Regions from separate parts of the Sphingobium sp. GW821-FHT02B05 genome, predicted to be linked through region 3. Evidence: riboswitches for the same ligand, from Rfam matches in the RefSeq annotation. Region 3 holds a riboswitch; each other region holds the start of a gene.
The links. Region 3 has a riboswitch for cobalamin ahead of AC07UX_RS20115 (TonB-dependent receptor plug domain-containing protein). Riboswitches for the same ligand answer to the same signal wherever they lie in the genome.
Positions count from the first base shown of each region.

Region 1: linked by a shared signal. The riboswitch ahead of AC07UX_RS03510 (TonB-dependent receptor) and the one ahead of AC07UX_RS20115 (TonB-dependent receptor plug domain-containing protein) in region 3 are both predicted to bind cobalamin.
Region 2: linked by a shared signal. The riboswitch ahead of cobW (cobalamin biosynthesis protein CobW) and the one ahead of AC07UX_RS20115 (TonB-dependent receptor plug domain-containing protein) in region 3 are both predicted to bind cobalamin.

Region 1 covers NZ_JBWKVW010000001.1:684,559-687,830, reverse strand. Annotated here, with positions in the region: gene AC07UX_RS03510 (TonB-dependent receptor) at 1-1,548, opposite strand, end outside; cobalamin riboswitch at 1,730-1,979, opposite strand; gene AC07UX_RS03505 (Arm DNA-binding domain-containing protein) at 2,170-2,499, opposite strand; tRNA gene AC07UX_RS03500 (tRNA-Ile) at 2,663-2,739, opposite strand; gene AC07UX_RS03495 (polysaccharide deacetylase family protein) at 2,764-3,272, opposite strand, start outside.
Region 2 covers NZ_JBWKVW010000012.1:20,786-24,057, reverse strand. Annotated here, with positions in the region: gene AC07UX_RS19505 (CbtA family protein) at 1-220, opposite strand, end outside; gene AC07UX_RS19500 (CbtB domain-containing protein) at 230-457, opposite strand; gene AC07UX_RS19495 (histidine phosphatase family protein) at 655-1,221, shown strand; cobalamin riboswitch at 1,290-1,533, shown strand; gene cobW (cobalamin biosynthesis protein CobW) at 1,718-2,752, shown strand; gene cobN (cobaltochelatase subunit CobN) at 2,752-3,272, shown strand, end outside.
Region 3 covers NZ_JBWKVW010000013.1:65,265-68,536, reverse strand. Annotated here, with positions in the region: gene AC07UX_RS20115 (TonB-dependent receptor plug domain-containing protein) at 1-1,604, opposite strand, end outside; cobalamin riboswitch at 1,815-2,003, opposite strand; gene AC07UX_RS20110 (cobyrinic acid a,c-diamide synthase CobB) at 2,016-3,272, opposite strand, start outside.

The DNA.
Region 1 (3,272 bases), on a different contig from region 3:
GATCCCCGCCTCATATTGGCGACCGGTCGACAGGTCGAAATCGCTCTGCGCGGCGCTGGTGGACACCAGCGCGCCGACCGGATCGGCGGCGGTCGCATATTGGCCATAGAGCGCAAGCGAGGGCACCGGATTATAGACCGCCCCCATGCGCCAGGTCACGGCATCGGGCGTCGCGGTGAAATTGTTGGCCGCGCTCACATAATCCGTCTTGGTGATTTCCGGCCGGTCGTAACGCAGCCCGCCGACCAGCGAAAATTGCTCGCTGAACTTCAAACGGTCTTCGGCAAAGACAGCATATTGGCGGATGCGGTTGGTGTAGCGCGGCCTGGTTGGCGCGCCGGGCTGATGGATGAACAGGCCCGGATCGGGATCGACCGCATCGACCAAGCGCGTCGCATTATTGCCGCTGTTGCTGACATTTTTGTAACTGATGCGATTGACGTCGAAGCCGACCACCAGAGTGTTGTCCAGTCCGCCTATGCCATGGTTCAGCGTGGCGGTGGTGCGGTTCCCGGTCTGCTTCTGGATGTGGTAGAGTTCCAAGAAACTGGATTGACGCACCTGCGCGGGATTGCTGTCCGTTGCTGGCACATAGGTGGCGCTTTCGGCGTTCTTCCAATATTTGTTAGCCCACAGGTGATAAAAGGTGCTGCGGATCGTCAGCGCATCCGACGGCGTCCATTCTACCTTCGCTTGGCTCCAGTTATCGCGGAAGCGCAGCCGGGCGTCGGCGACATTATAGTTGTTCCTGCGGATCGACCGGTCGAGCTTCCCGTTCACCAGCGGCACGCCGAACCATGTGCGCGGATTTTGCTCGCTATGATCATGGGACAGAGTGATGCTCATGTTCGCGGCAGGCTTCAGCCGAATCGCCCCGGCCAGCGCCACCGCATCGGCGTCGCCCCGCGCCATCCAGCCTTCGGACCGGCGGACGCTGGCATCCGCACGGAAAGCGATACCGTCCGTTACCGGGCCACCTGCACCGACCCCTATAGTGAAACTGTCATAGGAAGATATGCCCACGCGCCCGCTGACCTGCATGTCATCGGACGGCCGCTTGCGCACGACATTGACCGCGCCGCCAATCGCCCCCTCACCATATAGGACGGAGGCAGGGCCGCGCAGTATCTCCACGCTTTGCGCCATCCACGGGTCCGCCGGGAAGGTCAGCGTATTGTTATACATGCGCATCCCGTCATAGAGCGTCATGACCGAATTCTGCCCGGTGAAGCCGCGCGCAGACAGGCCGTACCCAAAGACGCCGGACGTGTTGACGATGCCCGTCGCCCGCGCTGCGGCATCCTGAATGGTCAGGTCGCCGCGCAGTCGGATGGCGTCGCCATCCAGCGTCTCGACACTGGACGGCATTTCCAGCGCGGTCAGGCCAAGGCGGCTGGCCCCCTCATTCTTCTGGTTGAGGCGCAGCGGATCGACCATGCCCGTCACGATGATCGCCGCATCGCCGCTATTCTCATCGGCGGGTTGGGCAAAGGCGCCGGGCGCAGCAAAAGAGAAGGCCGCAATCGCAGCCGGTGTGAACTTCAACATGATCTTCCCCCGTCGGCGTCGCACGACAATCGGGCGGGGGCGTGCCGTTCAAAAAACGGTCGGCAGCCGGCATCGGCCGGACGCCAGGGGCGACCGACACACAGCGTCCGATGCGGCCCCAGCCGCTCGTTCGTCGCTCAGACGGAGTATACCGTGCCGCGGCCATCCCCTGGACCAAGGCAAGAGCGACCAGACGCCGGCAGGTCTCCTGGCTCATGGGTCATCGCTTGATATACGGCCTTCCCAGGCCTCGCATGTTTCAGCGTCCGGCCCAGTGGCTGGCGGATCGGTCATGATGCCGTCCGCGCCTGTATATCGCGCTCGCCACTTACAGTTGCAGGGACAGCCTCGGATTTGGACGGCGCACGCCATCCGCACCGCGTTCCCATTTTAATCCCCGTCTCCGGGGAACCGACGCGATCTTTATCCTCCCAAATCCCAAAGGTTTCGAGCGGACGCGCTTGCTTATGATCTCAATTTTGCCAGGGCAAGCGATTTTGACATCTGCCCCACCAGAGGTGGATCGCCTCGAGCAGAATGATATTCCTACCTTACGCAAATAGACGGCAAGATTGCGCCTAGGAGTTTCTGGCTGCATCTTGGCAGTGGCTGGTTCTGGCTTTACCTGACAGCTAATGAAAAAGCCTGGAGCGACAACTTCGTCCCAACCCAAGGCGTTCGCTTTCGGTGAAACCGACCCTTCTTTGCCCTACAGGGGGCCATTTTCGATCCCCAGGTGCAGAAGAGAAGAGCATTCCGCGCTGCGACAAGGCCCATTAAAGGGTAGCGACCGAGCGTGAGAGATTTCTCTTTCACACCCACTCTGTATTTGAAGCGCCAGGTTTTGTCCCCAGCCTTCGATACATTCAGATATAAGCCATTGGGATCAGCCAGCTTGTAGTCGCTTCGACCGGCCTTGGCGTTCTTAACTTCAGTGATGGTAAGCGGCATGGGAATTTTACCCCCAAATCGGCGCGCTTTACCCCCAATTTTACCCCTAATTTCGCTAAACTGTCCTGATTCGTTATGAACTGTCCCGGTCTGTTATGGCCGAGTAACTCTTTGTATGTTAAGGAGTTATCCATACCATTTGACCCGATCTGGGTGCAATATGTGGTGGGCCCGGCAGGACTTGAACCCGCAACCTATCCGTTATGAGCGGACAGCTCTAACCAATTGAGCTACAGGCCCCACTTGCGCAGCCGATAGGCAGCATTAGGCCGCTTGGCAAGCCCGTGAATGCGCGGGAACCGCAGCAATGAATTGATCCAGGGTCGCAGCGGCCACATTCCGACGCGCCAGATGCGCCAACACCCCATCCCACCAGGCATAAAAGGCCGTTCGGTCGCTTTCGCTGCGAACATAGGGGGTATGCCCCGGTTCCAGTGTCGGCGAATGGAAGCTGAAGTTGAGAACCGGCACGCCCTCCTCGATCAGGGCGTCGATAGCGGCTATCGCCTCGTGAAGCGGCACCCCCTCCGGCGTCAGCGGAATGCGGCTGAGCATCCGTGCTCGCGACAGCGCACCTGCCAGCGGCCCCATTGCCTGCGCCGCACGATAAAGCCGCTCCCCGCCCCCGCGCAACAGGCCGGCAAAGGCGGTCGAGAGCGGCAGCTCGATCAGCGATCGGCTCGGCCCTGCCCAATAGGGCAGTTGCGGCAGGCCGTGGAAATCAGGCCCGTGCTGATGACTATAATCGAAGCGGCTACGCACCGAACTGTCCA
Region 2 (3,272 bases), on a different contig from region 3:
AGAGAGCCAGCGCCGTGAACAGCCCAGCGCCCTTCTGCGTATCGCGGCTCACCAGTTCCGGTTCACCACCCGGCGCCGGGGCATGATGCGCGGCATGCGACGCCTCATAACCGATCGCCAGGTCGATCTGCGGTTCGGCGATCACGCGCGCGACCAATGTGGCGAGCAGGGCCGCCAGGATGCCGGCCAGCATCCCGCGCCACAATAATGTCCGGGTCATGACCGGGCGTCAGTGACAGGGAAAGCCGAGGAGATGGCGGCCGTCATGCACATATTCATGCACATACATGCCGTCGAACAGCGCCAAGGCCCCCTGTTCGGTGCTGACGAAATAGAGGAAGATGAGCGCGATCAGCGTGCCCAGCACGGCCCAGGGCGCGATATCCGCGACCGGGATGGTGGCATCGCCACGAACGGGGATGAACGGATCGTCGAACAGAGCGGCGGTGTTCGCCATGGCCTGATACTCCTGCACGGGATTGCGCGTCCCCGGAAATGATGTCGCAGTTCGGAAGGAAGGTCTGGCTCTCGACGTCGGCTATGGACGGCGATAACAGTGGCGCGACCGCGCCGGAATTGCACCGGCTTCTTCTTTCTGAACGACCCGTGCTTTAGGCTGAGCGGGGGGACGCCGTCAATCATCTGCCGGAGGCTGTGCTGCCGACATTATTGCTGTTGCTTTGTGCCGGACCGACGCGCGCCAGCCGACGGGGTGGCTTTCCTGCCGTTGACGAGGCGCTGGACGATGCTGGCCGGCGCGATGCCGCCGCGCTGTCGCTGCCCGCCCGTTTCCGACATTCGGTACAGTCCAGTCCCTCCCTGTCCGCCATGGAAACGGCGCAGGCCATGGGCGTCACGCCCCTGCCCCAACCGGCATTGCGCGACATCGACCATGGCCGCTGGGCCGGGCACGGTTTTGCGACGATCGCGGCGCAGGAACCCGACGCGCTGGCCCAATGGCTGGCCGATCCGGCGCAGGGTAGCCCGGATGGCGAGAGCCTGTATGCCTGTCAGTTGCGCATGGGCGCCTGGCTTGATGCCCTTGCCGCGAGCGAGGCATCCGTCTGCGCCCTGACCCACCCGATGCCGATCCGCGCCGTAATCGCCCATGCGCTCGACATGCCGTTGCGCGCCAGCCTGTCCATCGACATCGCACCGCTATCGCGCACCACCCTGTCCTTCAATGGCCGCTGGCGGCTCCAGTCGCTGGAGCCGGGCTGAAAAGAGTTGCGGACCTTCATTGCCGCCTCTATCCGCATGTCTGCCCATGCGTCTTGCGACATAGGGCGAAAAGATCGCGCCGGTGCCTCGCAAGAGGCTTAAAATGGGAACGCGGTGCGGGCGGCGACAAGCAGCCCTAATCCGAGGCTGTCCCTGCAACTGTAAGTGGCGAGCGCGATACACAGATGCGACGGGGCAAGGCGCCCGTGCCGCAGCCACTGGGCCGGACGCTGCAACATGCGAGGCCTGGGAAGGCCGTGTATCAAGCGATGACCCATGAGCCAGGAGACCTGCCGGCGTCTGGTCGCTCTTGCTTTGGTCCAGGGGATGGCCAGGGCACGGTCCAACCCGTCTGAGCGACGAACGAAGCGGCAGGGGCCGCACGATGCGCGAAGGCCGGCTGCCCTGACATGGGTGCCCGACCGCTCTCGCTCATCGACCGTTCGCAAACGGTACGTCCCTGCGTTTTTGATAACGCGCGATAAGGGACAAGATCATGAGCAAAGTGCCGACCACCGTCATCACCGGATTTCTGGGCGCGGGCAAGACCACGCTGATCCGCCATATGTTGCACAATGCCAAGGGGCGCCGGCTGGCGCTCATCATCAACGAATTTGGCGATGTCGGCGTGGACGGCGAACTGGTGAAGGGCTGCAATGACGCGGCCTGCCCGGAGGACGATATCGTCGAACTGGCCAATGGCTGCATCTGCTGCACCGTGGCCGACGATTTCCTGCCGACCATGCAGAAGCTGCTCGACCGGCCCAATCCACCCGACCATATCATCATCGAAACCAGCGGCCTGGCCCTGCCCAAGCCGCTGGTGAAGGCGTTCCAATGGCCCGACATCCGCACCCGCGCCACGGTGGACGGGGTGATCGCGCTGATCGACGCCGACGCGGTGGCGGCCGGCCGCTTCGCCACGGACGAGGCGGCATTGGCGGCGGCGCGCGCGGCCGACCCCAATCTGGACCATGACAGCCCGCTGGAGGAATTGTTCGAGGAGCAACTGGTCTGCGCCGACATGGTGGTGCTGAACAAGACCGACCTGGTCGACGCCGCCACGCTGGCGACGGTGGAGGCGCAGGTGAAGGCGGAAACCCGCCCCGGCGTGGCGATCATCCATAGCGCGCAAGGCGCCGTCGATCCGGCCGCACTGCTGGGCCTGAGCGCGGCGGCCGAAGATGATCTGGACGCCCGCCCGTCGCATATCGACGGGATGGAGGAGCATGACCATGATGATTTCGACAGCTTCATCCTGTCGGGCGGCGATATTGCCGATGTCGATGCGCTGGTCGCGCAGCTGAACGCCACGATTGCCGCCCATGACATTTTGCGGGTCAAGGGCATGGTGGCGGTGGCCGGCAAACCATCGCGGCTGGTGGTGCAGGCGGTCGGCCCGCGCATCCAGCATTATTTCGACCGCGCCTGGAAGGACGGGGAAACCCGGCGCACCCAGCTGGTCGTGATCGGCCAGAAGGGGCTGGATCGCCCTGCCATAGAGGATGCGCTCAAGCCGGTCATCGGCTGATGCATCTTCTGTCCGCCACGCCCGGCACGATATCCAATGGCGAGGAGGCGATCGACCTGGACCAGTCGCCGGGCGATATCGTGATCCTGACGGTGGCGGACAGCGAACTGGCCTGCTTCGCCAAGGCGGCGGCGCGCCTGACGGATGAAGATCCGACGGGCAGTGCGCCCAGCGTGCGCCTCGCCAATCTGCTCCAGCTGCGCCACCCCTATTCGGTCGACCTTTATGTCGAGAAGGTGATCGCCAAGGCGAAATTCGTCTGCGTCATCCTGCTCGGCGGCAAAAGCTACTGGCCCTATGGCATAGATGAAATCGCGCAGGTCGCGCGGGAGCGGGGCATCGCCTTCGCCGCGATCGCCGACGGGCGGGAGGATGACCCTGCGCTCGACCGGGCGTCGACCGTGCCGGCGGCATTGATCGACCGGCTGCGCGCCTATCTGCGGCAGGGTGGCATGGCCAATGCGCTGGGCTTCCTGCGCACGGCTGCGCACACGATCGGGCGCGATGCCGGCATGCCCGA
Region 3 (3,272 bases):
TTGGCCGCATGACGCGGACGCCGGGTCAACTGGTTGCCATAGTTGAGGCCGGGAGAACGATCCTCCGCCGATACCCAGCTATAATTGCCGTCGATCGTCAACCGGCCGACATGGGCGACACCGGCCAGTTCCAGTCCATGCGTCTCGCTCCGCTGGACATTGGCGTAATAGCCAAGCCGCGGCGTGGTCGTATCGGGCGCGTAGCAGAGGGGCGGCCGGTTGGTCGTCGGGCAGCCATTATAGGTAATGAGATTATCGGTGCTTCTGTCGAACCAGGTGGCCGACAGGATCAAGCCATGATCGAACAGATGCTGTTCGACACCCGCGTCCCAGCCATGCGACTTTTCCGGCACCAGCGCCATATTCCCATAGTCGCTGTAGAGTTGATAGAGCGTCGGCGCCTTGAACCCTTCGCCATAGCTGGCACGCAATATCGTGCTGTCCTTGGCCAGCGCCCAGGCCGCGCCTGCGCCAAAGACGGTATTGCCGCCGAAGGTCGAATGATGGTCGTAGCGCACCCCGCCATTGAGGGTCAGCCCCGTCAACGGTTCGACATTCAATTGTGCATAAAGGCTGTCGATATCGGCCGACCCACGGATGGTCGGATAGGTCGCCAGGCTGTTGGGGGGCGACGCGGTGCGCATCCGCTGCTCTTCGCGTTCCGCGCCGAAGGTCGCCGTCCATCCCTGCGCGATCGTCAGCCCGCCCTGATATTCGTAGCGGTTGGTTTCGCCCCTGGCCGCGAAGCTGAGCGGGCGCAGCTTGCGCGACGGGTTGATATTGTCGCGCACCGTCTCGCTACGACTGAAGGACAGGCGGTTGTGCAGTGCCCCGCCGAACAGGTCGGCATTGAGGCCCGCATAACCGATCCACTCCTCGGTCTGCGAATATTCCGGACTGTCCGGCACGGTCCCGGCACTGTCGATGTCGGTCCGCCCCTTGGCATAATAGCCGCGCACATCGACCGACAGGCCCGGCGCCAGCGCCACGCCCAATCGGCCATTAAGCGTGCCGTTGCTGTAGCCGTCCTTCTCCCTGGCGCCATAGCGCGGGCTTATCGCGGAAATCCCCTGCGTCGTGAAGCGGCTGCCTGCGACCTGCCAATCGAGCGCGCCCTGCCGACCGCCCAGCGCCGCGCGGGCACTGACGGTGTCGCGCGATCCCGCCTCGATATCGAAGCTGCCTTCGATCGGCCGCCGCGGGTGCGCGGTCACGACATTGACGACGCCGCCGATCGCCTGGCTACCCCACAGGATCGACTGCGGCCCGCGCAAAATCTCGATCCGGTCGATATCACCGGTCATCAGCGTCGCGAAATTATAGCCGCCACCGGTCGAGGACGGATCGGCCAGTTTGACGCCATCTATCACCAGCACGGTCTGGTCGGCCTCTGCGCCGCGGATGCGGATCGCGGTCGCCGTTCCATAGCCGCCATTGCGCGTGAAGCTGATGCCGGGCGTGCGGATCAGCAGGTCCGATACCGTCAGCGCCTGCGCCGCGTCGATCGCTGGCTTGTCGAGCACGGTGATGCTCGACGCCACTTGCCCGATCGCCTGCGGCTGGCGAAGGGCCGTGACGATCACCTCATTCGCATCCTCCGCCATGGCCGGCATCGATAGGCCCGCCAGAATGACAAATCCGCTTTTTGAAATCCAGTGCATGATCATCCCCCAGTCTTTGACAGGACCGGGCGGACGCGACGCGACAGCGATGCCGAACGCCCATGCGCACGACATCCCAGCCGCGCGAGTCCGCACGGTCAGCTTGTCGTTGCGCGAGGATATCCTCGTTCGACCGGCACACCCTGTCCGGACGAAGAACGACCGCGACAGGCAGGTCTCCTGGCTTGCGGGTCCATGCCGTTTCGAAGCGCCTTCTCGGGATCATGATCCCAATGGCCTGTGCCTCGATGGCTCGCCGCTCACAGTTGCAGGGGCAGCCGGGGTCTTGAACCCCGTTCCCTTTTGATCCCCTTGCGGGGAACCTGACGCACTGGCCGCCGTAATGGAGTAGGATCAGGCGATCAAGTGGAAGAAGCCGCCCGTCACATGGCCCACCCGATGGCCTGCCGGGCCAATCTCCTGCCCTTCCGCATCGGCCATGTCGGCCAGCGCTTCGCCTTCGCTGGCGGTGATGCTGGCATAGTGAAACTCATGGCCGAGCAATGGCTGCCCGGCAGGGGCGAAGCTGCTGTCCTGGCGCAGCCGGGCACGGCGATAGCCCAATGTCCTGCGCCGCTGTGCGAAGCTGCTGTCCATCGGCAGCAGGCCCGCCATGGCATGCACCGCGCCATCGCCATCCTCCAGCGAGCGGCCCAGCACCATGTAACCGCCACATTCGCCATGAACCGATCGATTTTGCGCAAAGGCGCGAAGGCCCGTCAGGAAATGCTGATTGGCCGCGATCCGCCCGGCATGGAGTTCGGGATAGCCGCCGGGCAGCCAGCAGGCATCGCAATGCGCCGGCGGCGCTTCATCCGCCAGCGGCGAGAAGAAGTGCAGTTCCGCCCCGGCCGATCGCCACCAATGCGCCATATGGGGATAAAAGAAGCTGAAAGCCGTATCGCGGGCGATGGCGATCCGTTGACCCGGCGGATGTATGGCGGAATTGAGTGCCGGGAAATCTGCCGTCGCTCCGGCCGCAGCATGGATCGCGTGCAGATCGCATTGTGTTGCTATGCGCTGCGCTATCACTGCTATCCGTGCTTCCAGTTCGTCCGTCTCGCCGGCCTGCACCAGACCCAGATGGCGGGACGGCATGACCAGCCCCTCATCGGCCGAAATCGCGCCCAGCAGCGGCAGGCCAATCCGCGCGAAGCCATCCTCTATCATGCGGCGATGGCGTGGGCTGGCCACCCGGTTGGCGATCACGCCGGCAATGGCGGGCGCGCCCGGAAAGGTCGCGCAGCCATGCGCCACCGCTGCCACCGTCTGCGCAGCGGCACGGGCATCGACGACCAGCAGTATCGGCCAGCCAAGCAGGCGCGCGATATCGGCGGACGCGCCCGACCTGCCTTCCGCTCGTGCGCCGTCATACAGGCCCATCGCGCCTTCTGCGACAACGAGTTGGACAGTCGATGCGACCTGTGCGGCCAACCCGCGCAGCATCGCCGGCGCCATTGCGAAGCCGTCCAGATTGATCGAGGGCCGCCCGGTCGCGGCCGCGTGAAAGGCCGGGTCGATATAATCAGGCCCGCATTTGGCACCTTGCACGGCCAGACCCCGATCGGCAAAGGCCCGTTGCAGGCCGATCGTCAGCATCGTCTTGCCGGC